One region of the Exiguobacterium sp. s194 genome, then DNA from elsewhere that is predicted to be linked to it. Evidence: riboswitches for the same ligand, from Rfam matches in the RefSeq annotation. Region 1 holds a riboswitch; each other region holds the start of a gene.
What was found. Region 1 has a riboswitch for S-adenosylmethionine ahead of KNP85_RS07880 (MetQ/NlpA family ABC transporter substrate-binding protein). Riboswitches for the same ligand answer to the same signal wherever they lie in the genome.

Region 1 (10,095 bases):
TCAACACGTATCAGGACCACGTCCACGTCAGCGTGTTCTCGGCCATCCAGGCGGCGGCTGTCGCTGCGCTCGAGGCGCCCCGTACCATTCGCGATGACTTGGCACGACTGTACGAGGCACGGCGTGATCGCCTGATCGACGGGTTGAACCGAGCCGGCTGGGCCGTCGAACCGCCGGAAGGCTCGTTCTTCGTCTGGGCGAAAGTGCCTGAGGGTGATGCCAAGTCGTTCTCGCGGAAACTGCTGCATGAAGCTGGTGTCGCCGTCACCCCGGGCTATTTCTTCGGTTCGGAAGGGAACGGATACGTCCGCTTCGGTCTCGTCTCACCGGAACCGAAGATTGACGAGGCCGTCGAACGAATCGAGCGGTTGTTTGCCGCCTATGAGGAGGTGCGGGCATGATTCGTCAGGCCGTCCTTGAATATGACCACGCCGATGACGCGCTCGACCGTCTTGATGACTTAGTCGACGGCCGCCGTGCCCACGTCCTGCACGGTCAGAACGGGTATGACGTCGTCCGAGCCATCTTTCCGGCCATCGCGGACTATCCGGCAACAAGGTTCAGCGGGGAGTGCACGGACTCGGAAGTCGAACGGCTCAAACCGTTTGACGCCGACGTGTTAATCGCCGTCGGAGGCGGCAAGCTCGTCGATACGGCCAAACTCGTCGCCTATCAACGGAACGTCCCGCTCATCGTCGTCCCAACGCTCGCCTCGAACTGTGCGGCGTTCACACCGCTCAGCGTCGTCTATCAGGAGGACGGGAGCTACGACCGCTACGACATGTTCCGCGTCGTCATCGAACGGGTCATCGTTGACTCACGGGTCATCTCGCGCTCACCATATGAATACTTTCGGGCAGGTGTCATCGACACGGTCGCGAAGTTTTACGAGGCCCGTTATTTGAGTGGTGACAGCTCAGCTGACGCCGGCGTCAACACCGGACTCGTCTTGGCCGAGCAGTGCGGGCGTCTCGTCGAACTTGAATTGAGCGAGCACGCTTTTGAGTCGTATAGTGACGACGTCCGCTTCGCGGTCGATCACGTGCTCGCCATCGGCGGCGCCGTCGGTGGATTTGGTGACGCCGGGACACGCGTCGCCGTGGGCCATGCGGTCCATAATGCGCTCAGCCGCTTCGAGTCGACCCACTCATTCTTGCACGGAGACAAGGTCGGCTTCGGCCTGATCGTCCAAGAGCGGTTGCGGCGCTCGGCCGATGCCCCTTATTTGGAGGCTTGGTTGAAACGGTTCGGTGCCCCGACGACGCTCGAGACGCTCGGGGTCGAGTCGAGCGACATCCCGGTACTGGTCGACTCCGTCATGACGGAGACCGAGCTGCAACAGTTGCCGGAACCGCTCGATAAAGACTTTTTGAAAATAGTTTTTGAAAATTTACAATTATCTATTTACAATTAAAAGAATTAAAAGTAAGATGATAACAACTTAATAGACCGATTGCTTATCAAGAGTGGTGGAGGGACTGGCCCTGTGAAACCCGGCAACCAGATCGTAATGATCATGGTGCTAATTCCAACAGACGAAATCGTCTGGGAGATGAGCGTGTCCGACTTTGACTTGTCGTGCCCGCCACTCTGAATGAGTAGCGGGCTTTCATTTTGGAGGAGGAAAACAAATGAACATCAAACAGAAAACAGTACTTGCAGGAACATCACTACTCGCCGCCATCGCGCTCTCAGCATGCGGACAATCGGACGCGAGCGAAGCGCTCAGCACGGAGTCGCTCACGATTGGCGTCACGGGCGGGCCGCACCAACAGATCGCCGAGAAAGTGAAAGAACTCGCGGCCGAAGACGGCCTCGAACTCGATATCAAAGTGTTCAACGACTATAATACGCCGAACACGGCGCTCGCCGAGGGTAGCCTCGACGTGAACAGTTATCAGACGCTCTCATTCCTAGAACTGCAAAAGTCCGATAAAGGCTATAAAATCGACGACGTGTTCAAGACCGTCGCTTTCCCGATGGGTCTCTACTCAGAGAAGTTGACCGACATCGAAGATTTGAAAGAAGGGGACAAGGTCGCCGTCCCTAACGACCCGGCGAACGAATTGCGGGCGCTCCGTCTCTATGAGACAGCGGGTCTCATCACGCTAAAAGAAGGTTTGACGGACAAGGCGACGAAACGCGACATCGCCGAGAACCCGCTCAACCTTGAATTCATCGAGCTCGAGGCGTCACAGCTCCCGACCCAGCTCCCGGAAGTCGCTCTCGCGGCCATCAACACGAACTTTGCGATGGGTGCCGGCCTGTCCATCAACGAGGACGCGTTGTTCCACGAGGACACGGTCGACAACCCGTATCCGAACTACGTCGTCGTCCGCACCGACAACAAGGATGATGAAGTCGTCGAGACGCTCAAATCGTACTACCATTCGGACGAGGTCCGGACGTTCATCGAAGAGACGTTCGACGGCTCAATCGTCCCGGCGTTTTAAGGAGGGCCTATGATCGCACTTCGAAACATCACCAAGACGTTCACCGTGAACAAAGGTGCCGTCACCGCACTCGACGACGTCTCGCTCACAATCGAGAAAGGCGAGATTTTCGGCATCATCGGCCGAAGCGGTGCCGGCAAGAGCACGCTCATCCGCATGATCAATCTGCTCGAACGCCCGACGTCGGGTCAAGTCGAGATCGAGGGACAGGACATCACGAAGCTCGACAAGCGCGGGCTCTCGAAGTTGCGCCATCGCATCGGGATGATCTTCCAACATTACAACCTGCTCAAGACGGCGACCGTCGAAGAGAACGTCGCCATCCCGCTCCGTCTCGAAGGGCTCGATAAGCGCACAATCCGTGAACGCGTCGACAAATATCTCGATATTGTCGGATTGACCGACCATCGGAGCCATTATCCGGAGCAACTGTCGGGTGGACAGAAGCAACGTGTCGCCATCGCCCGTGCCCTCGCGCACGAGCCGGACATCCTGCTCAGCGACGAGGCGACGAGCGCGCTCGACCCAGAGACGACCGAGTCGATTCTCGACCTGTTGCTCGACATCAACCGCGAGCTCGGGCTGACGATTTTCTTGATCACCCACGAGATGGAAGTCATCGAGCGCATCTGCGACCGGGTCGCCGTCATCGAGGCCGGCCGGATCATCGAAGAAGGCGACGTGCTCGAGGTGTTCTCGGACCCACAGCATGCGACGACGCGCAAGTTCTTGAAAACGAACCTCGATGTCCCGAAAGAGGTCGTCGACGAATTGAGCACGCACGGGACGCTCGTCAACTTGTCGTTCATCGGCCATCAAAGTGAACAGGCCGTGCTCGCCCAGTTGACGAAACGGTTCGGTTTGCTGCCGAACATCATCGGGGGCGGTATCAAAAAGTTGAAAGGCGGTCTCGTCGGCAATCTGCTCGTCCATTTGGACGGCGATGAGGGCCAGACCGACCAAGCCGTCCGTTTCTTAGAGGCGAGCGGTGTGAAAGTGAAGGAGGTGACGAACCATGCTTCAGTTTTGGGAAAATTGGGGTGACTTGATTTGGACGGGGACGATCCAGACGCTCACGATGACCGGCATCGCGCTCGTCATCTCGACGTTGATCGGACTGCCGCTCGGGACGCTCCTCGTCTTGACGCGACCGAACGGCCGGCTCGCCAACCGTTATTTCTACGGGATCTTGTCGAGCGTCATCAACGTCGTCCGTTCGATCCCATTCATCATTCTCTTGTTCTTCATCCTCCCGTTCACCCGCTTCATCATGGGAACGACGATCGGCGTCCAAGGTGTGCTATTGCCGCTCATCGTGTTCACGGCGCCATATATCGCACGGCTCATGGAGTCGGCACTGCTCGAGGTCGACCGCGGCGTCGTCGAGGCGTATGAGGCGATGGGCATCTCGACCCGGAAAATCATCTGGTACGTGTTGATTCGGGAGGCCCGCTCCTCAATCGTGCTCGGTTTGACGATCGCGACGATCGGTTTGATTGGGGCGACCGCGATGGCCGGACTCGTCGGGGCAGGTGGACTCGGTGATATCGCCTATCAGTACGGGCATCTCCGATTCGAGCCGGAGGTCATGTATGTGACCATCTTCGTCTTGATCTTGCTCGTCCAATCGATTCAATCGTTCGGCAACCGCTTGGCGGCCCGACTCAAGAAGGCATAACAAAAAGAGCTCTGCTTCGGCAGGGCTCTTACTTGTTGTCGAGCAATCGTTTCAATTCGGCGATGCGGTCATGGCGCGGGATGAACGTGCGAATCTCTTTCTCGCTGAACCCGATTTGAATCCGATTGTCATCGACGACGATCGGACTCTTCAAAATCTGGGGATGCGATGCCACGAAGCTGTACAGCTCACGGAGCGACATCTCGTCAAGTTGATCCGCGGCTTGTTTGTACACGCTCTTTTGAACGGACAACAGGTCGGTCGTCCCGTTCTCGGTGAGGCGGAGCATGTCTTTGAACTCGGTGAACGACATCCCTTGGTCGGTCAATTTCTTCTCGATGAACGGGATGTTCTGCTCACGTAACCAATCGATCGTCTTACGGGAAGAACTGCAGCTTGTATGTGTGAATACGGTGACCGTCACGGCAACCACTTCTCCTTTACGTAAGTATGGACTTCTTTATTTTCTCTCATACATACGTGACGGACATCGAATATGTTTCAAATCACATATACTTTTTTCGACCGAACAGACGATTTGTCGGTCCTTACTTCGGGTACAAGACGAGAGAGACTACATCATAGGAGGGATTCACATGTTTGATTACACGGTCAAGACCGATCAGACGGTCGAAGCGGTCGTCGAGAAGCTGAAAACGACGCTCAAAGAGGAAGAGTTCGGGGTGCTCTGGGACTTCAATTTGAGTGAGACGCTCGAAGAGAAAGGTCAAGCGATTGATGGGGACTACCGCATCCTCGAAGTGTGCAATCCAAAAGAAGCGAAAAAAGTCATCACGGCGCACCGGGAAGGCGGTTATTTCCTCCCATGCAAGCTCGCCGTCTTCACGAAAGACGGGTCGACCCATGTCGGGATGCCAAAGCCAACGAAACTGATCGAACTGATCGAGGATGAGTCGCTCCAAGCTGTGGCACGCGATGTCGAGACGAGATTGACCCGAGCCATCGATAAAACTGTGTAACGGTCATTGAACCCATCCAGGTCGTCGGACGGGTTTTTTCGTGTTCCCTCCTAAAGTAATATAATGGTAAAATTGGTACAAATAGATGATGAGGGGCGGATGATTTGAAAAAGTTAGTCGGTTTATTTGTACTATCCACAGGCTTATTGGTTGGTTGCGGTGGGGAAAAGCCGGACGTCGTAAACTTGTCTTACGTCGACGCGCATTGGACCGTCAGCAAGTATGCCAAGGAGGAGTTGATTTCCCTTCATTCAGCCGACGAGACGCTTGAAGCCTGTAGCGGTAAGTTGACGACCGAGCTGGAAGGCGACTTGATTGTGTTCGATACGATCGTGGCGAACCGCTATCCGATGACGGACACGGGTGAGGAGTATGCGTTCAAGGCCGTATCATATATGAAAGGGGATGAGAATTATGTGCTTTGTCGTGACATGGCCTCGAACCGCTTCTCGGCGGAAGTGATCGAGTCGTTCCCTGACGATGTGGACGTATCAACAGGGACACCGATCGGTCGTTATCCAGTCGTCGGTCCGGCCGATAAGTCCGCCAAAACCGCCTTACGGGATGCCGATGAATTGAACGAGTCAGGCAACCCTATTGAACCGTTCCTCGAAACGCTCGTCGCCTTTTCCCCGGCTCTGTACGGTGAGATTGAAGTAGAAATCGGGGGAATGCCGAGTCCATATCCGTTGTTCTCGTTCGATCCGTCGATGGCCAGCATGAAAGACATCAAAGTAGCGATCGGTTACGATACGATTACTGAGAAATCGTATTTGCTGCTCATGTTTGCGGACCTTTATTTCTCGGTGACTCCACTCGAGTCGATGATTGACCAAACCGCAGAAGGGCTTACATATGAAGCGTTGAGCGTCGAGCGCCTCCCCCTCGAGACGGAGCTCATCCCGGACCAGACTTATCCATTGTATGAGTTCACCTATACTCGTGACGGAAAAGTCGTCAATGAGACGATGACGTTCACATACCGCACCTCTGACTTATTATCGACAGCGGAACGAAAGCAGCTCGAGACACACCCCGACGAAGACTACATGCCACTTGTGGTCGGTCCACTCGTTTATCTTCATCAACAGCCGTTCAACCCGGAATCTCCGTTGTCATACCCGGTTCTTTTAAAAGCAGCGGGGAACGAGATGGATGACCTCGTCCAAGCAATCGATTCCGCTGAACCGACGAAGCGTCAAGGTGATGAAGGCGACTATCCGCTTCTAACAATCGTCGATGGACACAAGGGACAAGAGTTCGAGGTGACGTATAAACAGCGCTCGAAAAAGATGGATATTTACGTGACCGACCGCTCGACCGACGAGACGTACAAACTGACGAGCGAAGGGGCCGAGACGTTCTTGTCCTACTTCCCTGACTTGAAGAAGAAATGAGTGGGTTGAACATGAAGAAACGAGCGTTGATGTCATTGTCACTGTTATGGTTGACGGCAGGCTGCTCGGAAGACGTGGACGTCGTCCGCTATGGCCATATCGAGGAGCACTGGCAAGCCGAACGGGTTACGTTGAACAGTCAAGAGCCTGTAGTGGATGCCGAAAAGATTTTGAACCAATGTGAAGACAAGGAACGACTGACCGAACTAGATGGAGAGACGTTTTCAATCCTCGGGATGGCGTATGCGACCCGGGCCCCGCTTATGAATGATGACTATTATGGATATAGTTTTAATGAAGTGACCTATGTCGAGGGGGATACAATCTATGCGCTCTGTAAATCAGACCGGATGGACGGGATGGAAGGGTACGGGGCCGTCGAGCTTGCAGAAAGACCTGCCTACTTGAAAGACGAGGTCGGCACAGAGATTTCGTTCCTTCCGACCGTCCATATCGCGACCGCAAATGAACGGGCTGCGTTACATAAGCCGGACGCCTTCTATGACAATGGACAAGACATGGAACCGTATCCGGTCACACTTATGAGGATTTCGCCTGGATTTAGCGGCACGGTTGAGATTGGGATTGAAGAAGGGGGCTACTTTAACCCATTCTTCCACTTTTTGCCGAACCTTAGACCGTCCGATGTGTTTATCGCATTAGGACGAGATAAGGCCACGAACATGCCTCATCTGCTCCAGTCTTATGGTGGAGACAAGGCTCGCTATTCCTACTCCATTTTACAAGATGCCGATTTGCTCAACGGGGCTGACAGTTTAACCTTCCGTCGAATCCATAACGGTGGCACGATGGAACCGATGACATCTTATCCGCTATATGACCTCACGATTGACGTGGACGGACAAAACGTAACAAAAACCGTGTCGATGCGCTATCGAACGAGCCCTCTCCTTACAGATCCTGCAGATCTAGACGAGATAGCGGTCGCTTACCTCCATCAGTATCCGTATCACCGGGAAGTCCCGCTCCCTTACCCTGATGCGGTGAACGTGAGCGGAAAAGCGTATGACCGATTGGTCGAAGCCCTCGAGACCGCGAGCTCTTCGACGAAGAGTGGTGAGACGGAAGACTATAAGTATTTGACGCTATTACACGGAAATCTCGGTCAACAGTTCGAAGTCAGTTACCAGCAACGGTCGAAGAAAGTCGATGTCTTCGTGAAAGACGTGAAGTCCGGGGAAGTGTTCAAACTGTCGAGCGTCGGGTCGGAGACGTTCCAAGAGTTATTCCCACAGGCTTTCGAATGAACGGATTGGTTGTAAATCGAGGAGGGGTGTTCTGTTGAAACGCACGTTGGTTGGATATGTCATCTGCGCGGGACTGTTGCTTGGAGGTTGTGCCAGTAGCGAGGAAGACGTGGATCCGTCTCGTATCGAGTACCAAACGATACATACTGATGGGGAATACGGGCCGACACGCACCATTACCGACGCTGAGACGAATGCCGAGCTTGATCGAACGACGGAGGAAGTCGAGTGGGAAGACCAGCCCGTCCCGATCGAGCGGGAACCGGATGTGAAAGCGACGTTCTTGTTCACGCCGAACGATGCGCCAGAACGTTCACTCGACTTCGGAATTTGGTACGAAGAACAGATAATCGGCGGCATCGATCCAAAGGACAGCCGGGGTGAACTCACGGCCGACCAAGTCACGCTGTTCAAATCAATATTCGATGACCAGGAATGATAGGGGACCCGTGCATGGCACGGGTCCTTTGTTCATGGACTTAGCAGTGAACCAACTGGAAAACACTTCAAATTCAAGATATTGACTCGATTTCAAAAACCGACGCTATTCAGGACTTTTCGCACAGGGTACACTAGAATTCCGCTACATTCCAGGAATAAAGCACTAAAGGAAATCGAGAAAAGAAGGTAGGAATAATCGGAATGGAACTGACAAAGATTGCTAGCCTCTCATCCCCTGAGGTGCTCCGTGCCCTCGAGGCCAACGTGGCGATGATCCGATTCGACCGTCAACGACGCGTCGTCGATGTGAACGACCTCTTCGCCAAGGCAATGAAATATAAACGTGACGAAATGATCGGGATGCACCATCACTTGTTCTGCACGCCAAGTTTCGTCAGCAGTCCCGACTATCAAGCGTTTTGGAACAAGCTGTTCGACGGCTTCAGTTCGGCCGACAAAATCGAGCGCATCGACGCCCGCGGTGATTCAATTTGGCTCGAAGCGACCTATATGCCAATCTATGAACAGGATGAAGTCGTCGGCGTCGTCAAAATCGCCTCCGACATCACGAGTCGCCAACAGACGATCGAAGAATACGCGCGAACACGGACGGGATGAACAAAGAGCTCGTCTCAATCGTCGACGGCGTATCCCGCTCCAGTACAGACATTCAAGAGAGTGTCCGCATCATGGAACAGACGCTTGAGCGGTTCGAGCATATCGAACAGTCGGCCGAATCGCTGAACGGCACAGCCGAGCGGTTCACTTCCGCCATTTAAAAAACCAATCGGACATGCCTCCTGACAAGGGACACGTTCAATTGGTTTTTTTGATTTGCAGCGTATGGCCATGCTGTTTCAACCAGGCCATCGCGCCGGCGACGTTTGGATACACTGACGCAAGCTTCGACCAGAACGCTTTCGAGTGGTCGAAATGAACGAGATGGACCCATTCGTGGGCGATGACATAATCCATGACGTCCTGCGGGGCGAGCATGAGCCGGACGTTGATCGAGATCGTCCCGGTCGAGCTGCATGACCCCCAGCGCGTCTTTTGGTGGCCGATGCGGATTCGTTCCGCCTTCACACCAAGTTGACGTTCATAGTGGGGGGACCTTTCCATCACATAAGCGAGGGCCCGTTCTCGTAGCCAGACCTCGTACGCTTTCCGAAGCGATGATTCGTCCCACTTCGCAGGACAGTAAAAGTTTTCGCCGTCGAAGCGGAACCTTGTCTCGGTATTGCTTTTCACGAGCGAAAACGTCTCTCCGTGCAAAAGCAGTCTGTCGGCTGGTAAGACGTCACGCTTGGGCAGTGCCGCGAGGCGATCTTCGATCCAGCCGGCATGTTCCGTCAATATTGTCTCGACGACTCGGTTCGGGAGCCTAGCTGGAATCCGCAGCTCGATGCCGTCCGGCGTCACGAAGAAAGCCGCCCGTTTCCGGCGTTTATGGCGGATGACGGTCACGGTCATCGGGTTCACCTCCTTGAAGTATCTCGGTCGATTATAGCCGACGCGTCTCGAATCCGCCATCGTTTTGCGGACTCGAACGCTCGTTTTTTGTTACAGTAGGAGTAGGAGGGATGAACATGAAATCAATCTTACATCAATCGCTTGACCGGACGGGAACGGATTCGGTGAAATGGGACGGGCTCGACCGCTGGTTCCATTTGACAGATGACGTCTTGCCGCTGTGGGTCGCAGACATCGATATCCGCACGGCACCGTCCATCTCGGAGGCGCTGACGGCACGGGCCGCGACAGGAGAGTTCGGGTACACATTGTTCTCGAGAGAGGCGCAAGCAGCCGTGAGTTCTTGGTATGACCGTCGTCACGGGCTCAAGGTCGATGCCGATCACGTCTTGTTCTCGAGTGGCG
Region 2 (10,095 bases), on a different contig from region 1:
CTGGCGTTGCAAGTTCGTTGTAGACGACATGACCGTTGCGTTCAACGAGCACGTTTGTGCGATGGTCTCCAAGAAGTGCTTCGATTTCAGGCGTCAAGCCGTCGTGCTTCGTGAGTTCGACGTCTCCAGAGACGAAGTCCCATTTATCAATCTTGATTTTTTCAACTTTTGGCAAGGCGAGAGTCGGCGCAAGTTCTGCTGCTTCTTTGCGACGGTTGACCATCCATGAAGGTCCACCGAGCGCCTCTGCACGTGCCGCTACTGCTTGTGCATCCAATTCAAATTGTACGGTCATCGTACAGCCTCCTTACGCTTCTGTGTCTACTGTCATTCCAAGATCTTGCTTCACCCAGTCGTAACCTTCTGCTTCGAGTCGTTGTGCAAGCTCTTTGCCACCTGACATGACGATTTTCCCGTCCATCATGATGTGAACAAAGTCTGGCTCGATATAGTTGAGGAGACGTTGATAGTGCGTGATGATCAAGCAGCCGAACTCTTCGTTGCGCATTTCGTTGACGCCTTTCGCGACGACTTTGAGCGCATCGATGTCAAGACCTGAGTCAATCTCATCGAGGATGGCGATGTTCGGTTTGATCATCATCATCTGAAGAATCTCGTTACGTTTTTTCTCTCCGCCTGAGAAACCTTCGTTTAAATAACGGTGTGCCATTGCTGAAGGGATTTCAAGGACGTCCATCTTCGCATCGAGTTCACGGATGAACTTCATGAGCGAGATTTCTTGGCCTTCTTCACGGCGCGAGTTGATTGCTGAACGCAAGAAATCGGCATTCGTGACACCACTGATTTCAGCAGGATACTGCATCGCGAGGAACATTCCGGCTTGCGCGCGCTCGTCGACTTCCATCTCGAGTACGTCTTCACCGTTCAAATCGACGCTTCCGCCTGTTACTTCATACAATGGATGACCCATAAGTGCCGATGCGAGTGTTGATTTACCCGTTCCGTTAGGACCCATGATGGCGTGAATTTCGCCACCTTTAATTTCAAGATTAAGACCTTTGACGATCTCTTTTCCTTCGATTGAGACGCGGAGGTCATCAATTTTCATGTGTGGTACGTTAGACATTCGGATACCCCTTCCGTTTTCTCGCCATTTTTGGCGTAGATTAGATATATTCTAATCTTAATCTAGGCAATTTTTTATTTCAAGCGACTCACCTTATTATTCATTCTCAATAAAACATAAATGTTGAGAATGAGAATATCGGGAAATCAAGACATTATCCAACTTTTTCCTCGGTTAACGCCAAACTTGCTTTCCGTTCTTTCAAGGCGCCGGCGAAGAAGAAGGCGCCGCACGCCGTCAATACGGCCAAGCTTCCAAACACTGGCAACGCTGCATTATCGAATCCATCAAGCAACACTCCCCCGATGACGGGGCCAATCGTCTGACCGAGCGCCGTCAATCCCATCGCCCCGAAATACGTCCCGCGCAGATGGGCCGGTGCCAATTCGTCCGTCAACACGTCCGTCATCGTGAACATGAGCACCTCTCCGACCGTGAAGATGACCATCGCGACGAATAAAATCCACGTCTCGGTCGCGAAGCCGATCAGGAGGAGTCCCGACGACAGTGTGGCGACACCGAAGAAGAGTGACTTGATCGGTGAGACCCGCATCCCGAATCGCATAATCGGATATTGGACGACAAGGACGGTGATCGCATTGACCGTCAATAGATAGGCGAACAAACGTGAGCCGTCACTGAATCCGTCATGGAAAGCGATGAACTGTGGCAACGTCGCATTGAACTGACTATAGCCGATGATGGCAAAAATCATCCCGATGATGACGAAGCGGAACGTCTTATCTTGTTGTAACACACGGAACGTCTCCGTCAAGCGCGGCCGGACTTTGACGCCGTCCCCTTCCTCGAACGGATACTTTCGGAACAGCGTCGAAATGACGAGTCCGTACATCACGTAAACGCCCGTCACGACGAAGAAGGCGCTCTTTGCGCCGGTGAGCGACAAAACGACCGCGAGCAATGGCCCAATCGCCGCCGCGATATTGATTAAAAAGTAGCGGACGTTATAGACGATGACGCGCTGGTCCGGCTGCGTCGTATCGCTGATGAGCGCGCGAGACGCCGGTTCGAGGAACGACCGCGACACACCCATGAGTACCGAAAATATGTAAAACCAAAATAATTCTGTCACGAGCGCGAAGCCGCTGAACGTCAAGGCGTTCAAGACGATGCCGATCAGCATCAACTGTTTGCGCCCGTACCGGTCAGACAGCGTTCCCCCGAAAAAGCTCATGAACAGACCCGATAGCGCCGAGATGGCGAACACCGTCCCGATGACACTCGCCGAGAAACCGAGCGTCGCGAGATAAATCGCAAAAAACGGCATAACAAAAAATGTCGACAGCCGGGCAAAAAATGTGCCAAACAAGACACCCAGCGTCAGCGGATGAATGTGTCGTATGTTCATCCGGATCCCCCCTTTTCCTACATATATGTAGTGTACTTCTATTGGTGAACCAAAACTACTCCAAATAAAAAAGGCCCGGGATAGCCCGGGCCTTGACGAAATTATTGTTTGACCGGTACGACCGCACCTTTGTACTCATCCAAGATCCACTGTTGTGTCTCTTCTGACGTGAGGACTTCAAGGAGTGCTTTGACGCGCTCATCATCTTCGTCGCCTTCACGTGTGACGATCAAGTTGACGTAAGGTGAATCTTCACCTTCGAGAGCGATTGCGTCTTCGAGTGGGTTGAGGCCGGCATCAATCGCGTAGTTCGTGTTGATGAGGACCGCGTCCCCTTCACCGTTGTTGAACGCTTGCGGGAGAAGTGCCGCTTCGACGTCCGTCTTGAACTCCAAGTTTTTCGGGTTGTCGACGATGTCTGAAACCGTCGCGTCCGTTGTCTTGCCGTCTGCGAGTGTGAGCAACCCTTCAGATTGAAGCATCGTGAGGATACGTCCGTGGTCAGCGACCGACGAACTCATGATGATTTCAGCGCCTTCTGGAAGCTCATCGAGTGACGCGTAGTCTTTCGAGTACACACCGATCGGCTCGATGTGAACGCCGCCGGCTGAAGCGAATTTGTAGTCTTTGTTTTCAGCCATTTGCGACTCGAGGTACGGCTCGTGTTGGAAGTAGTTCGCGTCCAACTCCCCGTCTGCGAGCGTCTTGTTCGGGAGGACGTAGTCTTGGAACTTCTTGATTTCGAGCGTATAGCCCTTCTCTTCGTATTCGTCTTGGACGTGCTCTAAAATCTCAGCGTGCGGGACGTTTGATGCGCCGACGACGAGTGTCTTGTCATCGCCTGAACCTGATTCTGAATCCCCACCGCCGCAAGCCGCGAGAATCGTAAGTGCTGAAGCTGCCGTTAAACCGAGTACTGTTTTCCATGATTTCATTATAAAACCCCTCCAAATTTTCTATTTAGATTAAGCAGAACGCTTATCAATTACAGATACGAGTCGATCGCCGATGAACTGAATGACGAAGACGATGACCAAGATTAAGACGGTCGCGACGAACGTGACGTCACTTTGTGAACGCTGGAATCCTTCGAGGAACGCCAAGTTCCCGAGTCCTCCACCGCCGACGACCCCTGCCATCGCCGTGTAACCGACGATCGCGACGATCGTGACCGTGATGCCTGACACGATGGCCGGCAATGCTTCTGGGAACAATACTTTATAGACGATCTGCCATTTTGTCGCACCCATCGACTCAGCCGCCTCGATGACGCCGCGGTCGACTTCGCGAAGCGCGAGCTCGACCATCCGAGCATAGAACGGGGCCGCACCGATGATCAGTGCCGGCAGTGCTGCCGTTGACCCGAGCATCGTCCCGACGACGAGTAACGTGAACGGGATGAGCAAGATAATCAAAATGATGAACGGGATCGACCGGAAGATGTTGACGACCGCGCTGATGACCGTGTAAATCGGACGGTTCTTCATCATGAGCGGCTCGTTTGTGACATATAGGAGCATCCCGAGGGCGAGACCGATGACGAACGTCGCGGCTCCGGCGACGAGCGTCATATAGAGCGTCTCCCACGTCTGTTCTAACATGACTTGCCAATCTACATTAGGAAACATCGCTTTCTACCTCCACTTCCACTGCCTGTGATCGGATTGAGGCGATGGCCCGCTCGACTTCAGCCGGCTCTCCGATCAATTGGATGAATAATGTCCCGAGGGCACCGACTTGTGACTGCGTCACGTTTCCGCCGATGATGTTGAAGCCGATGTCATGCTGCTTCAACACTTCCGACAGAATCGGTTGTTCGGCCGTTTCGTTCAAGAATTTGAGCTTGACGATTTGACCGCTCGGATAACGAGCTTTCAAATGTTCGAACGTGAGCGACATGTCTTCGACCGCGCCGATCTGTTTGACGAACTCTTTCGTGATTGGCTGTTCCGGGTGATGGAACACGTCGGCGACTTGCCCGGTCTCGACGACCTTTCCGGCCTCCATGACGGCGACACGGTGACAAATCTTTTGGATGACGTGCATCTCATGGGTGATGAGGACGATCGTCAAACCGAGTTTCTTGTTGATGCTGACGAGCAGTTCGAGAATCGAATCCGTCGTCTTCGGGTCGAGTGCGCTCGTCGCTTCATCGCAGAGGAGCACTTCTGGATTCGTAGCGAGCGCACGGGCTATCCCGACTCGCTGCTTTTGGCCGCCCGATAGTTGTGACGGATAGCTGTCTTCTCGTCCGGCGAGTCCGACGAGCTCGACGAGTTCTTGGACGCGGCGTTTGCGCTCGCTCGCCGGTACCCCGATGAGTTCGAGCGGGAAGCTGATGTTCTCAGCGACTGTGCGCGACCATAACAAGTTGAAGTGTTGGAACACCATCGAGACGTTTTTACGTACCCCGCGTAGTTCCTTTGGTGTGAGTTTCGTCAGCTCGCTGCCGGCGACCACGATTTCACCGCTTGACGGTGCCTCGAGTCGGTTGAGCAAGCGGATGAGCGTCGACTTCCCCGCACCTGAATATCCGATTATTCCAAAAATTTCGCCGCTTTCGATCGTAAGCGACACATCATCGACCGCCTGGACCCGACCGTTTTTCGTGTCGAACCATTTGGCCACATTGCGTAGTTGAATCAATCCATTTCCCTCCTGACAACAAAAAAAGTACGCACGTTTGAGCAAACGTGCGTACTTTATCGTACGGACAACGATTGCTCTCATCTTCCAAGGTATACACCTTGCTGGAATTAGCACCATTTCGGATTGCTCCGCGGTTGCTGGGCGTCATAGGGCCAGTCCCTCAGCCTCTCTTGATAAGAGTGGTTGCGTATTCGATTAGCCTTATCATAGCGACATATTATTTTCATGTCAAACTATTTTATGCGAAAAAATAAAAAAGGTGCCATCCGAGGATGACACAGAACGTAGCACCTTGAGTCACTGAAGGACAACCCATAGATGAACCTCTTTTGCCCGATCAGAGCATTCATCCTTATATGGGGGATTTTTACCCAACCATCACTCGGTCTTCGAACGGACCATGCAATTACGCGACCGGTGCCCCGACGCTTGATTTTTTTGGGGGACAATCGAAGGGAAGGTCCACCTGAAATCGCGTAAGCTCATGCAGCGGTTGTTCGAAAACGTCTTGATGACGGGAAAATCTCGTCCTATGTTGTGTTCAAGTAAGATGTTGTAATGAATATATCATTCGTGAACTTTCTGTGTCAACTGATTATTTAAAATTTTCAGATTATTCTAATCATCCTATCTCATTTAACGAAAGATAGGACGTGCTGGACGTTTTGAAACGCGTACAAACGATCGCGAACTTGGCCATTCTCCAGCTTCAATAGCGCCGGGACACTCATAACCTGATACGCCTCGAGTTCGTTCGGGATAAAGTTGGCATCGCGTTTTTCAATCTTCAATTCTGGGTCGACCGCCTCGACGACCGAGAGCATCCGCTCGGCCACGGCGCATGTACCGCACATTGGGGCGTATATATATAAGAATCCGTCTGTCATCATTTTGCTCACCTCTCTTCTAAGTATATGAATCCGACCCAGTCGGTTCAAAAGTTGTGCTCAAATGGAAAATTCTGAACATTTCAACATTTCTTGTTGACGCTCTGCAGAAAGAGGCATAGTATGGTCATTAACTTTATCGCTTTTGTACATAACAGCAAACCAGTAGAAAAGGACAGGTGAATCCCCAATGACGGAAGAGAAGCTTACCGGAAAACAATTTTTAATGAACGTCTTGAACGGCCTCAGTCTTGCCATTCTCATCGCCCTCATCCCGAGCGCTTTGCTCGGTGAATTAACGAAAGCCATCTTGCCGTATTTTCCGTCCTTGCAGTTCATCTTAGATGCGACGACGATTGCGATGCGCCTCTTACCGGTCATCATCGGTGTCGCCGTCGCCATGCAGTTCGGACGATCGGCGCTCGAGGCCGGGACGATCGGCATCGCGACCCAGGTCGGAAGTGGCGCCATCCGCGTCGAGGAAGGCGCGTTCCTCATGGCCGGAATCGGTGACGTCATCACGGCCGGTGTGACGGCCGCTCTCGCGACGTTCCTCGTCATGCAGTTGTCGCCACGCTTGAAGACATACACGGTGCTCGTCTTGCCGATGACGGTCATCGTCGTCGCGGGAGGCATCGGCGCGTTCCTACTCACTTACATCTCACAGATTACGACGTACGTCGGAACGATCATCATGACGATGACTGAACTGCAACCGATCGTGATGGGCATGTTAATCGCGATGGCGTTCTCGCTCATCATCGTATCGCCAATCTCGACGGTCGGAATTGCCACAGCCATCAGCCTTTCTGGTGTCGCTGCCGGGGCCGCCAACCTTGGCGTCGTCGCTGCCGGCTTCGGTCTCGCCATCGCTGGCTGGCAGATGAACGCGACCGGAACGTCGATCGCCCACTTCCTCGGCTCACCGAAGATTCAAATGGCGAACTTCGTCCGTCGTCCGATCATGATGTTGCCGGTGCTCGCCAATGCGGCCATTCTCGGAGCGCTCGCAGGTATCCTTCGGATTGAAGGCACGCCAATCAGTGCCGGATTCGGCGTCTCGGGTCTAATCGGTCCGGTCAACGCCTTGCATTTGATGCCGGGAGGATTCGCGCTCTGGAACGTCATGCTTGTCGTCGTCTTGTTCGGGCTCATCCCAATCGCACTCGGGATTCTGTTCTATCGTTTGTTCAACCGGACGTCGCTCATCGAGCCTGATCATTACCGTCTCGACTTCGATTAATCAAAAAGACCCGGCTTCTCGTAAAGAGAAACCGGGTTTTGTTTAGCCTTGAATCATCGCTTCGTATTCTTCGGCTGACATGAGCTTGTCGACGTCTGACGCGTCGTTCAACTCGACTTCGATCATCCAAGCGCCTTCGAACGGTGCTTCGTTGACGAGTTCTGGTGAATCGGCAAGTGATTCGTTCACTGCTGTGATTTTCCCAGAGATCGGTGCGTAAAGCTCTGATACGGTCTTGACCGATTCAACCGAACCGAATGGCTCATCGAGTAAGATCGTGCCACCGACTTCAGGAAGTTCGACAAAGACGATATCCCCTAGTTCGCTTTGTGCGAAATCCGTGATCCCGATGCGGGCGACGCTTCCGTTCACTTCCACCCATTCGTGCTCTTTTGAATAACGTAGATTGGCAGGTACTTTGCTCATCTTAACTTCCCCCTCAAATGAATTAGACTCACACGAGTATTATAGCACTTCGCCCCAAACGTCTGTAAACGACTTTTCTGAAAATCCGACAGTTGATTTTTGACCATCTGTCACGATTGGGCGCTTTAAAAGCATACCATTGCTCGCAAGAAGCTCGAGTTGTTCGTCTTCTGATAGATTTGGTAGCTTGTCTTTAATGCCTTCGTTCCGATACACTTGTCCGCTCGTATTGAAGAATTTTTTAAGCGGGAGACCCGACTGTTTCCATAGTTCAGCCAACTCGTCTTTCGACGGCGTCGCCTCGACGATATGGATATATGTATAGTCGATGCCGTTCTCTTTCAACCACTTCTCTGCTTTTTTACACGTACTGCATGGCGGATAGCCATATAGTGTCACCATGTTCATCACCTCTCCTGTTACTGTAGCATATTCCGATTCGTCGGTTCATGTTTCAAGCAAGCGCACAATCTCTTGCTTGAGCGCCGGATTGACCGAGTGGTGCGCCTCGATGTGGCGGAGGATGGCTGCGGCCGCCTCGACCGATTTTCCGTAACCGGGTAACCACTCCTGTAGACGTGCGACGAGCTCCGGATGTGTCCCTTCGACCCGTCGCGTCGGGTTGAAGGGGTCGCTCGTCTCCCCGTACGCGATTAACACGTTGTTGACAGCCGCGACTTGAATGAGTTCGAAGCCAGCGAGCTGTTCACCGCGCCGTTCCCGGAGCAGTCCGACGTATAGGTTCGTCAGTGCCTCCTCGTAGCGATGTGCGGCGTCTGAAGGGAGTGTGACAAGCTTCGGCGTCGCAAACGTGTCGAGCGCCTCGTCACGTTGCCAGACGACACGCCCCGGTGTATAAGCGATTCCAGGCATCTCTACGATCTCGAACACGGCGAACTCGGCGTAAATGCCGTCCTCATACATGACCTTGTGCCCGTCTTTCGTGTTTTGGAACTGGTACGCCAACGGCTCGACCGCGAGCCAGTCCAAATTGTCGATGAAGCGGGCCTTATGCCCGTCCTCGACGATCAAAAAGAAATCGAGGTCCGAATAGTCGTCGAGCCGATCCATCTCAAGTCCAATTGAACCGAGCGCGAGGAGCATGAGCGTGCCCTCATGCTTGGCGACCGAGCGGCCGATTGCATCCATCCGTTCTAATAAGTCATCTCGTTTCATGCGTATCCCCTCCTTCGTCCATTGTATCGTCCGCAGACAGGAAAAAGAAAGGGCCGACCGCGTCCGGCCACCCTTTCTCTCGCTTGCTTATACGATGAACTTGTTCGCTTTGATGAGGCTCGCTGCGACTTCGCGCTTCGTGCCGATGACGTTGATCGGCTGATAGCGGCTGAACTTCTTCATCGCCGACAAGAGCATGCGCTGCTCGTCGCCCGATGCGGCCGCATACAAGACTTCTTTCGCCATGAGTTCGACTTGCTTGAACACTTGCTCGGCGAAGATTTCTGTATAGCGGACTTTCTGCTGGTTCTTCTCAGCGCCTGTACGGGCGATGGCTTTCTCCGTCCGCGCGATGGCCGCTTCAAGCGCATAGATGGCGCTGATGATGTCGGCAATCTTCGCGAGAATCTCTTGTTCGTTCTGGAGGGCCTGCTGATATTTCTGGACGGCCGTTCCGGCGATCATCAAGTTGATTTTCTTCATGTTCGACAGAAGCATCTTCTCACGTGCGAGCGGCGACCCGTCAAGCTCTTGTGGCATGTAGCTCATGAGCTCTTTCTGGAGCTTCTGTGCTTCGGCGAGGAGCGGCAAGTCGCCTTTCATCGCTTTCTTAAGGAGCGTGCTCGGTACGATCAAACGGTTGATTTCGTTCGTCCCTTCGAAGATACGGTTGATGCGTGAGTCACGGTACAAGTTCTCGACTTCATATTCAGTCATGAAGCCGTAGCCACCGTGGATTTGGACGGCTTCGTCGACGACGTAGTCAAACGTCTCCGAGGCGAACACTTTGTTGAGTGAACATTCAATCGCGTATTCGGCGATGGCTTGGGCAACTTTCGAACCGTCGCGCATGTTGTCGTCGCCTAGCGCGTCGAGGCTGTCTTGGAACAGACCGCCCGTCCGGTAGACCGAGCTCTCCATCGCATAAATGTTCGCAGCCATCGTCGCAAGTTTTTCTTGGATGAGCGGGAACTGACTGATCGGTGTCTTGAACTGTTTGCGCTCGTTCGCGTACTGGACCGAAAGATCGAACGCACGTTTCGACGAACCGACCGCACCGACCGCAAGTTTGTAACGACCGACGTTCAAGATGTTGAAGGCGATGACGTGGCCTTTGCCGATTTCTCCGAGGAGGTTGTCGACTGGGACTTCGACGTCTTCTAAGATGAGCGTCCGTGTCGATGAGCCTTTGATGCCCATCTTCTGTTCTTCGGCGCCTGTCGAGACACCTTTGAATTCACGCTCGACGATGAAGGCG
Region 3 (10,095 bases), on a different contig from region 1:
CACACAACATCGAGCATGCGGTCTCGGCTGTCCATGACATTCCACACGCAGGCGGACTCGCAATCTTGTTCCCGCGCTGGATGGAGCATGTGCTTGAAGAAGACAACGCTGCTCGATTTGCACGCCTCGGGACGGAAGTGTTCAACGTTGAACCGGCCAGTAACGATCTTGAGACGGCGAAACGGACGATTGCAGCTGTCCGCGCCTTCTTCGACGAGCTCGGTGCACCAAGCTCACTCCGTGACTATGACATCGATGAATCGACATTTGACGCCATCCTCGACTCGGCGATGAAACGAGGCGCATTCGGTCGCTTCCGTACGCTCGAACGTGAAGACGTCGCAGCGATTCTTGAACTGAGCAAATAAGGCGATTTCATGCCTATTTTGCAATAATGATTGAACGAATCCGACGTTTCCGTTTATGATGGGTCATGTATGGCTCTTCAATGAGCGATTTAAAGGAGGAAATGACATGTCAACAGTACGTTTCGATTATTCAAACGCCCTGTCTTTCGTCGGGGAACATGAAGTCGATCAATTGCAAGAAACCGTGAAAGCAATGCATTCGGTCATTCATGACCGCAGTGGGGCAGGTAGCGATTTCCTTGGGTGGGTCGACCTTCCAACAAACTACGATACGGATGAATTTGCTCGCATCAAAGCGGCTGCGGAACGAATCCGTGAAAATTCGGACGTCCTCGTCGTCGTCGGAATCGGTGGATCATACCTCGGCGCACGCGCGGCAATCGAGATGCTCCAACATTCATTCTTCAACGTGTTATCTAAGGAAGAACGCAACGCACCACAAGTCTTCTTCGCCGGCCACAACATCTCGTCGACATACTTGACGGAGTTGCTCCAAGTGCTCGAAGGCAAGGACGTCTCAGTCAACGTCATCTCGAAATCGGGAACGACGACTGAACCGGCCATCGCGTTCCGTGTCCTCAAACAGTTCATGGAAGACAAGTATGGTCAAGATGGCGCACGTGAACGCATTTATGCGACGACAGACCGTGCCCGTGGCGCCTTGAAGACGCTCGCGGATGCAGAAGGCTACGAGACGTTCGTGATTCCAGATGACGTTGGAGGTCGTTTCTCGGTGCTCACACCGGTCGGACTCCTTCCGATCGCGGCAGCAGGCATCGACATCGACGCCCTCATGGAAGGTGCACGCGATGCCCAAACGGCTTACTCGTCTCCGAACTTGGCGGAAAACGAAGCGTACCAGTACGCGGTCGTCCGTAACGCTTTATATGCGAAAGGCAAGTCGATCGAGTTGCTCGTCAACTACGAACCAGCCTTGCATTACGTATCGGAGTGGTGGAAACAGCTTTATGGCGAGTCAGAAGGGAAAGACAACAAAGGGATTTTCCCGGCGGCAGTCGACTTCTCGACGGATCTCCACTCGATGGGACAATACATTCAGGAAGGTCGTCGTGACTTGTTCGAGACGGTTATCCGTGTCACGAACGTCCGTCACGCGATGAACGTGCCGGAAGATTCACAAGACCTCGATGGCTTGAACTTCCTCGCTGGTGAGACGATTCAATTCGTCAACGACAAGGCAGCTGAAGGAACACTCCTCGCCCACACGGACGGAGAAGTCCCGAACCTCGTCGTCGAATTGCCAGAGATGACGCCGTACCACCTCGGTTACTTGTTCTACTTCTTCGAGAAGGCATGCGCGATGAGCGGATACATCCTCGGAGTGAATCCGTTCAACCAACCAGGCGTTGAAGCGTATAAAGCGAACATGTTCGCGTTGCTTGGAAAACCAGGTTACGAAGAGCAAAAAGCTGAGCTTGAAAAGCGCTTGAACCAATAATTTTGAGTAGGTCCGCTCCGGCGGGCCTATTTTTTTGTTTGAAACTAGTGGAAGACAAGGTAAAGTGAGAGTAGACAGGGGAAAGAAAGGGATGGACTATGTTGACATTCACGGACTACTATCACAATAAAGTCGAGTTGAGCTTTGCGCACTATCCATTTTCGGATACACCGCTCCACGTTTGGGTCGTCGCTCGCTTTGAAAATCAATGGGTGCTGACGAAGCACAAGCAGCGCGGGCTCGAGTTTCCGGGTGGGAAAGTCGAACCCGGCGAACACGAGGATGACGCCGCGATTCGGGAAGTGTATGAAGAGACGGGCGGTGTCGTGAAGACGCTCCATTATCTCGGCCAATATCGCGTGCTTGGGCGTGGCGACACGGTCATTAAAAATATTTATTTCGCCGAAATCGAACGTTTCGACGATCATCCGGCGGTCGACGAGACCGATGGGGCCGTCCTTATGAAGGAATTGCCGACGAATCTGCTCCGGAACAATCGGTACAGCTTCATGATGAAAGACCGGGTGCTCCCGGAAACGATGAAGGTGCTCTATGAAAAACAATTGGTTTGACAAGGTCGAGGTCCTGCCGCCGTACGCCGGTTATCCGGTCCATCGTGGCTGGTATGCGACGCGTGACGGTGAGGACGTCGTCGCCTATACGATCACACCGAAACGGCCGAACGGACATGTCCTGTTCTATCTGCGCGGCGGAACAGGACGCATCGGGGATGTGCGTTTGCCCCGGTTGATGCAGTTCGCTGCCAAAGGTTTTCACGTCGTGGCGCCCGTTTACCGGGGTAACCATGGCGGGAGCGGGAAAGAGGACTTCGGCGGCGCCGATCTAGAGGACGTCCTGTCTCTCTACGATCGTGTCCGTCGAACGGATACGTTCATTCATGCCCTTGGTTTCTCGCGCGGGGGCATGATGGCGTTGTCGCTCGCCGCGGAACGACCGCTCACGTCCGTCACGTCATGGGCGGGTGTGACCAATCTCGAGTGGACGTATGAAGAACAGCGTTCGATGCGGAAGATGTTGCGCCGTATGACCGGGGGCGACCCGGAAGCGGCCCGTGCCGCTTATGTTGAGCGCTCGCCGCTCTACAAGGAATGGGATGCACCGACGTTGTTGATTCACGGCACCGATGATGAACAAGTCCGCCTGCGCCATGCGACGGCGGTAGCGGAACGGATGGGGGAGCGGGCCGAACTTTGGGTCGTCCCGTTCGCCCATCAACTCCCGTTTTGGGAAAAATGGAAGACGACCGATGCGGCGATGGAATGGATGCTCGCCAACTCAAAAAAATGAGACGCTGCCGAATCGGCAATCGTCTCATTTTTCGTTATACGATGATTGGTCCGGCCGCAACGACCGCCTCACTCGCTTTCGTGAATCGTTTGAAATTGTCCTGGAACTTCCGGGCGAGCGCCGTTGCTTCGGCATCGTAGCGCGCTCCGTCTTTCCATGTGTCCCGCGGATTGAGCACGTCGCCTGGCACGCCGTCAATGTGGCGTGGAATCTCGACATTGAAAATGTCGTGGCGCGTCGTCTCGACGTCACGCAATTTGCCGTTGACCGCCGCGTTCACCATCGCCCGTGTATAGGCGAGCTTCATCCGTGATCCTTCTCCGTACGCGCCGCCGGTCCAACCCGTGTTGACGAGATAGACGTCGACGTCGTGCTTCTCAATCAGCGTACCGAGCATGTCCGCATAGCGCTCCGGTGCGAGCGGCAAGAACGGTGACCCGAAGCAGGTCGAGAACGTCGCCTGTGGTTCAGTGACGCCGCGCTCCGTGCCGGCGAGTTTTGACGTATACCCTGACAAGAAGTGGTACATCGCCTGCTCTTTCGTCAATTTGCTGATTGGAGGCAATACCCCGTATGCATCGGCCGTCAAGAAGACGATCGTGTTCGGATGACCGGCCCGTGACGGAAGCATCGCGTTATCGATGAATTGAATCGGATAGGCGGCCCGTGTGTTCTCGGTGAGCGAGATATTCTTATAATCCGGTGCCCGGTTCTCGTCTAAGACGACGTTCTCAATCAATGAGCCGAAACGGATGGCATCGTAGATTTCCGGCTCGTTCTCGCGCGACAAATTGATCGTCTTCGCGTAGCAACCGCCCTCGATATTGAAGACGCCGTCGGGTGACCAACCGTGCTCGTCATCCCCAATCAAATGGCGTTCCGGGTCGGCCGACAGTGTCGTCTTCCCAGTTCCCGATAGACCGAAGAAAAGGGCCGTCTCGCCGGCGTCCGATACGTTCGCCGAGCAGTGCATCGATAACACATGTTGTTCCGGCAACAAGAAGTTCATGACCGAGAAAATCGATTTTTTAATCTCACCGCCGTATTCTGTTCCCCCGATCAGAATGGTCCGCTTGGCGAATGAGACGAGAATGAACGTTTCGGAGTTCGTCCCGTCGATGAATGGATCGGCCTTATAACTCGGTGCATAGATGACCGTGAAGGGCTCGAAGGCACCTTTCGTCGGCCATTCACGCAAGAACAACTGTTTGGCGAACAAATTGTGCCACGCGTATTCCGTGATGGCACGGACCGGGAGCGTATAGTGCTCGTCTGCCCCCGCAGAAGCCTCGAGATAATAGAGCTTGTCTTTCGTTTCGAGGTGCGTCAACACTTTGTCGAGTAGCGCGGTGAACTTCTCTTCCGCGATCGGTTGGTTGACTGGACCCCAGTCTACTAAATGATTGCTGACTTCATCTTGCACGACGAATTTGTCTTTCGGTGACCGTCCTGTGAATTTCCCGGTACTGACCGATAAAGCCCCGTCTTTCGTCAGTACGCCTTCACCGTTGCGAATGGCTTCTTCCACCAGTTCTGGAACCGTCAAGTTCCGCATCATGTCGGCACCTTTAATTAATTCTTCGATTTTCAGGAGCGTTGTCGCCATCCTGAATCCCACCTTTCCCCTAAATAGATGTGGATGAAATCCGCATACTTCCGCGTTTAATCAGTATGACGTTTTTATTATATGTGACATACTAATCAAAAACAAGCATTTTTTACCCTTTAAAGTAAGCGCTTTCTTACATTGTCATTCTAACATATTCTGTACCAGGTCATAGTACAAAAACCAAAACGGACAAAAAAATGTTTGATATTTCACAAACATAACTATTTGACCGTTTGTGAAAAGTTTGACGAATTCGGTCGATACGCTTGACAGAACGGGGTGTCATTTATATGATGGTCTTCGTAACGGATACTCTTATTCTGAGCGGTGGAGGGAACAAGGCCCTACGAAGCCCAGCAACCGTCCGATTTTTCATTGTTATTCGGAAAAGGTGCTATCCTGAAGCGAAGCGTAAGCTTCGAACGATAAGAGGGTAAGGAAGAACGATTCAACCTTTCCCATTTGAACATGGCGAGAGGTTTTTTTCATTACCGTCCCAAAGCAACGCGTAAGGGGAACGAGTACCGTCCACACATCACCCTTTATTATAGGAGGTTTTTCGAAATGGCAAACTTGAACCGTCGACTTTTCACTTCGGAGTCCGTCACGGAAGGACATCCGGATAAAATTTGTGACCAAATCTCAGATGCGATTTTGGATGCAATTTTAGCTGAAGATCCAAACGCCCGCGTTGCGGCTGAGACGTCTGTCACAACAGGTCTCGTGCTCGTAGCAGGTGAAATCACAACATCAACTTACGTGGATATCCCGAAAGTTGTTCGTGAAACTGTTCGTGAGATCGGCTACACACGTGCGAAATATGGTTTCGATGCAGAGACTTGTGCTGTCCTCACATCGATCGATGAGCAATCGGTAGACATCGCGCAAGGTGTTGACCAAGCGCTCGAAGCTCGTGAAGGACAAATGACTGAAGAAGAAATCGATGCGATCGGTGCTGGTGACCAAGGTCTCATGTTCGGTTACGCAACAAAAGAGACGCCGGAACTCATGCCGCTCCCGATTTCACTCGCTCACAAATTGTCACGTCGTTTGGCAGAAGTTCGTAAGAACGGCACGCTCGCTTACCTTCGCCCAGACGGTAAGACACAAGTGACAGTCGAATACGACGAAGCGAACAACCCAGTTCGCATCGACACAATCGTCATCTCGACACAACACGCGGAAGACATCACGCTCGAGCAAATCCAAGCTGATTTGAAAGAGCACGTCATCGATGCAGTCATCCCGGCTGAACTCATCGACGCGGACACGAAATACTTCATCAACCCGACTGGCCGCTTCGTAATCGGTGGACCACAAGGGGATGCAGGCCTCACAGGACGCAAAATCATCGTCGATACGTACGGTGGATACGCTCGTCACGGCGGCGGCGCGTTCTCAGGTAAAGATCCTACCAAAGTTGACCGTTCAGCAGCGTATGCAGCTCGTTACGTGGCGAAAAACCTCGTTGCAGCGGGACTTGCTGACAAAGCAGAAGTTCAACTTGCTTACGCAATCGGTGTTGCTCACCCGGTATCGATCGCGGTTGATACGTTCGGCACAGGCAAATTGAGCGAGACTGAGCTCGTCGAACTCATTCGTGAGAACTTCGACCTCCGTCCGGCCGGCATCATCAAGATGCTCGACCTTCGTCGCCCAATCTACAAGCAGACAGCAGCTTACGGCCACTTTGGTCGTACAGACGTTGAACTCCCATGGGAGCAAACGGACAAAGCGGCAGTGCTCGAAGAAGGCGCGAAACGTTTCGCATAAGCATAGAAAAACGACCTTTCACTCGAAAGGTCGTTTTTTTTAGGCTTGCGGCTTGTCTTCAGTTGTTGAGTTCTCTTTGCCAAGTGCCGTATCTTTCGCTTCGACGACTTTCTCGCCGATCGATTGTAAATCCGATTTCGCTTCTTGCGCCGTCCCGACGACTTTGTTCACGTCTTGTTTGACCGTGTCGACTTCACCGGCGACTTTTTCATAGACGTTTTGCACGTCGGTCGCGACGTCTTGAATGACCTCGCTCGCTGCTTTCACTTGACCGATGACTTGTGACGCCGTTCCGGCCGGGTCTTGTTTGACCGTATCGACGAGACCGCCGACCGATGACTTCGCGCTCGAGAACGATTGTTTCGTGTTCTCACGGTTTGACGTGCTAAGTAAGGCGAGTAGGCCGCCGACGAGGGCGCCGAGGAGCATCCCGGTCACGACTGTGATTTTTGGACCTCCTGTGTTCGTTTGTTCAAACTGACGGTTCGGATGATTGGCTTGCTCGACTTGTGGATCGTGTTGTAGTTTCGGTTCCATGGTAACACTCCTTTTTGTAAGTTGGCATTGATACTCTTATACCCGACACAAAATGGAAAATAACGTCTTCCTTCATTTCGACATCAAAAAGTAATGAACGGGCAGGATATTTTTTTGCCGATGGGGAATGTTACTACTAGATTGGCCAAAAGGGGGATGCCGTTATGAAGATTCGAGAAGCCGTGCCAGAAGATGCCGCCACCATCCGCGACATTGCGCTCGCGACGGTCAGTGAACGAGACGAGGTTCGTTCGAAAGTAATGGAACGCGCCTATCAACAAGAAGAGATCGTCCGCGCCATCAGTTCAAGCGAGGAAGCGAAAGAGCAGTTGTTCATTGTCGGTGAGGCCGAAGGCGACGTCATCGGCTTCTATCACGCCATCGACCGCGGGGACACATGGGAAGTACTCCGTCTCTATCTTCATCCGGCTCATCACCGCCAAGGCCTAGGGACGGCACTGTTGTCGCATCTACGGGAACGGAAAGTCCAACCGATCGAGCTGTACGTCGAAAGCTCGAACGAGCAAGCCATCGCTTTTTTGAGTCATGAGGCGTTCATCGAACTGAATCGCATCCAAGAGGAAGTGTACGATCAACCGATGGAGCTGATTCATTTACGGTACGACCCGCGCTAAGACCCTAGACGGATTTTCAACCAAACATCAGTCTCGGCTGATGTTTTTTGTTAGTATAAAGATATGTGATAACAAAATGAGGTGACAGCATGGCTTATGAAGAAGAATCACGAAAAGGGGTCATCGTGATCGTGTATCCGCTCCAGTTCACGTCGCGTTTGAGTGAGGCGTTTTTAGGACGGTTGCGGGACGAGTATGAAGTCCTCGTCGTGACCGGCCAGACGGTCGGTTTGACGGCGGAAGACCATAAATTGTTAATCAAGAACACGTTACGTGAGGCGAGTCAGTACAAGCTGCCGATTCACGTCATCGCGTTCAGTCTCGGGGCGTTGTTGACGAACCGCTTGCTCCAGGAATATGACGTGCCGCTCGGCAGTCTGACGTACATCTCACCGCTGTTCGACTGGCATCCGTCCCGCCAAATCGGCGGACTGAAACAAGTCGTGGCCAGTGCGGTCGACCGTTTCCGTCCTGACCTTCCGCTCGGCATGATGACGTTCATGGGTGGCGGGGAAGAGTCGTCGCGCTTCGGGGAGATCACGTACGGTCAATACCGTGAAATCGAAGAGGAAATCGTCGAGCATCAAGAAGAGAAGAAACATCTGCCGCGTCTGCCGCTCGCTTGTTTCTACGCACCGGACGATCGCTTCGCCGATGTGAAATTGACACTCAACGTCTGCCGGAAAATCGGCGGCGACCAAGTGTATATTCGTCGGCTCGAAGGGTTCCCGCACTTCGGCTATGAACGATTGAATACGAAGTTCGCGGAGACGCTCATCACGTTTTATGAATTGATTCGAGAATGAAATCGAGGCTGGGACATAACTCAGTAGATTTATAAGAAAGAGGCCACCTGGCGCGACTCGTTCGCGCCAGGTGGCCTCTTCTCCTTTTTATGGGTTCGTACGCACATTTCGATATAAACAGATAGGGGCGACCTCTGATAAAGTTAAAGTGACCAAACCATAACTTTGGAGGTGCCCCTATGTACAAAGAGTATACCATGAACCAGTTGGTTTTGCCCCTAGATTTAGAAGTTCGGCTCCCGGAGAACGACATCGCCTTCGCCGTCCACGACCTCGTCGAACAGATCCCGGACGAGGCGTTCGAGACGTTCTGGCGAACGACGGGCTGCCCGGCCTATCACCCGCGGATGATGATGAAGATCGTCCTCTGCGCGTACACGCAGTCCGTGTTCTCGGGCCGGAAGATCGAGGGCCTTCTCAAGGACAGCCTGCGCATGATGTGGCTCGCCCAGGGACACGAGCCGAGCTATCGGACGATCAATCGGTTCCGAGTCCATCCGGACGTCGCCCCGGTCCTGAAGTCCGCCTTCGTCACGTTCCGTTGCCACCTCGTCGAGGCGGGTGAGATCGACCAGGAGGCGATCTTCATCGATGGCACGAAACTCGAGGCGAACGCGAACCGATACACCTTCGTCTGGAGGAAGGCCGTCGAGAAATACAGCGCCGCACTCGTCGAGAAGTCGAACCGGCTGTACGAGGAGCTGATGGCCGAGCAGGTCATCCCAGAGATCGAGCGCGAGAGCCCGGAGGCGCTCTCGGTCGAAGAACTCGAGGAGGTCGCGGCGCGACTCGGGGAAAAGGTCGACGCGATCGATGAGGAAATCGCGTCGACGACCGACGTCGAGGAACGCAAACGACTGCGCGCGAGACGCAAGGAACCCCGCCGCCTCCGCAAGCAGGCCTCCGACTTCGCTGCCCGGAAACGCCGATACGAGGAACACATGGCCGCCTTCGGCACGCGGAACAGTTACTCGAAGACCGACAGGGACGCGACGTTCATGCGGATGAAGGATGATCACATGAAGAACGGACAATTGAAGCCCGGCTACAATGTCCAGATCGCGACCTCGGGCCAGTACACGCTGGCGTATGACGTCTTTCCGAACCCGACCGACATGAGGACGTTGGCCCCGTTCCTTGACGAGGTCGAAACGTTCCTCGAGTTACCCGCCTACATCGTCGCCGATGCGGGATATGGGAGCCAGCCGAACTACACGGACATCCTCGAGCGCCGGGGGCGCGTTCCCTTGATCCCGTACACGATGTACCGGAAGGAACAGAAGAAGAAGTGGCGCGAGAACCCGTTCAACATCTCGAACTGGGCGTACGACAGGGAGTCCGATACGTTCACCTGCCCGGACGGGAGACGGCTCCCGTTCAGCCACGAATCCCGTAAGACCGACAGGGACGGGTTCGTCCGCGAGTCCCGCATGTATCTGAGCGAGGACTGCGGCGGGTGTCCGTTCCGCGACCTGTGCACAAAGGCCGAGGAAGGGAGCCACCGCCAGGTCGGTGTGAACGTGGCCTGGGAAGAACAAAAGCATATGACGAGAACGCTGCTTTCGGATGAGAAAACGGGTGCCCTCTACGCCAGACGCAA

Region 2: another riboswitch for S-adenosylmethionine. It lies ahead of KNP85_RS03455 (methionine ABC transporter ATP-binding protein); the one in region 1 lies ahead of KNP85_RS07880 (MetQ/NlpA family ABC transporter substrate-binding protein).
Region 3: another riboswitch for S-adenosylmethionine. It lies ahead of metK (methionine adenosyltransferase); the one in region 1 lies ahead of KNP85_RS07880 (MetQ/NlpA family ABC transporter substrate-binding protein).

What each region holds. Positions count from the first base shown of each region.
Region 1 covers NZ_JACSLT010000005.1:162,815-172,909, forward strand. The annotation lists gene KNP85_RS07870 (aminotransferase class I/II-fold pyridoxal phosphate-dependent enzyme) at 1-401, shown strand, start outside; gene KNP85_RS07875 (iron-containing alcohol dehydrogenase family protein) at 398-1,414, shown strand; SAM riboswitch class I at 1,455-1,559, shown strand; gene KNP85_RS07880 (MetQ/NlpA family ABC transporter substrate-binding protein) at 1,632-2,453, shown strand; gene KNP85_RS07885 (methionine ABC transporter ATP-binding protein) at 2,463-3,497, shown strand; gene KNP85_RS07890 (methionine ABC transporter permease) at 3,469-4,131, shown strand; gene KNP85_RS07895 (Spx/MgsR family RNA polymerase-binding regulatory protein) at 4,160-4,555, opposite strand; gene KNP85_RS07900 (DUF302 domain-containing protein) at 4,728-5,111, shown strand; gene KNP85_RS07905 (hypothetical protein) at 5,216-6,508, shown strand; gene KNP85_RS07910 (hypothetical protein) at 6,520-7,776, shown strand; gene KNP85_RS07915 (hypothetical protein) at 7,811-8,215, shown strand; gene KNP85_RS07920 (PAS domain S-box protein) at 8,419-8,835, shown strand; gene KNP85_RS15785 (hypothetical protein) at 8,832-8,996, shown strand; gene KNP85_RS07925 (M48 family metallopeptidase) at 9,034-9,690, opposite strand; gene KNP85_RS07930 (MalY/PatB family protein) at 9,807-10,095, shown strand, end outside.
Region 2 covers NZ_JACSLT010000002.1:300,326-310,420, reverse strand. The annotation lists gene sufD (Fe-S cluster assembly protein SufD) at 1-295, opposite strand, end outside; gene sufC (Fe-S cluster assembly ATPase SufC) at 308-1,069, opposite strand; gene KNP85_RS03470 (MDR family MFS transporter) at 1,242-2,456, opposite strand; gene KNP85_RS03465 (MetQ/NlpA family ABC transporter substrate-binding protein) at 2,558-3,391, opposite strand; gene KNP85_RS03460 (methionine ABC transporter permease) at 3,422-4,084, opposite strand; gene KNP85_RS03455 (methionine ABC transporter ATP-binding protein) at 4,074-5,102, opposite strand; SAM riboswitch class I at 5,180-5,285, opposite strand; gene KNP85_RS03450 (thioredoxin family protein) at 5,738-5,995, opposite strand; gene KNP85_RS03445 (PTS sugar transporter subunit IIC) at 6,183-7,235, shown strand; gene gcvH (glycine cleavage system protein GcvH) at 7,278-7,661, opposite strand; gene KNP85_RS03435 (arsenate reductase family protein) at 7,701-8,063, opposite strand; gene KNP85_RS03430 (hypothetical protein) at 8,109-8,837, opposite strand; gene KNP85_RS03425 (acyl-CoA dehydrogenase family protein) at 8,925-10,095, opposite strand, start outside.
Region 3 covers NZ_JACSLT010000002.1:362,918-373,012, forward strand. The annotation lists gene KNP85_RS03740 (iron-containing alcohol dehydrogenase) at 1-368, shown strand, start outside; gene KNP85_RS03745 (glucose-6-phosphate isomerase) at 475-1,827, shown strand; gene ytkD (RNA deprotection pyrophosphohydrolase) at 1,926-2,399, shown strand; gene KNP85_RS03755 (alpha/beta hydrolase family protein) at 2,380-3,135, shown strand; gene pckA (phosphoenolpyruvate carboxykinase (ATP)) at 3,170-4,741, opposite strand; SAM riboswitch class I at 5,057-5,176, shown strand; gene metK (methionine adenosyltransferase) at 5,309-6,517, shown strand; gene KNP85_RS03770 (hypothetical protein) at 6,557-7,054, opposite strand; gene KNP85_RS03775 (GNAT family N-acetyltransferase) at 7,219-7,689, shown strand; gene KNP85_RS03780 (alpha/beta fold hydrolase) at 7,779-8,495, shown strand; gene KNP85_RS03785 (IS1182 family transposase) at 8,675-10,095, shown strand, end outside.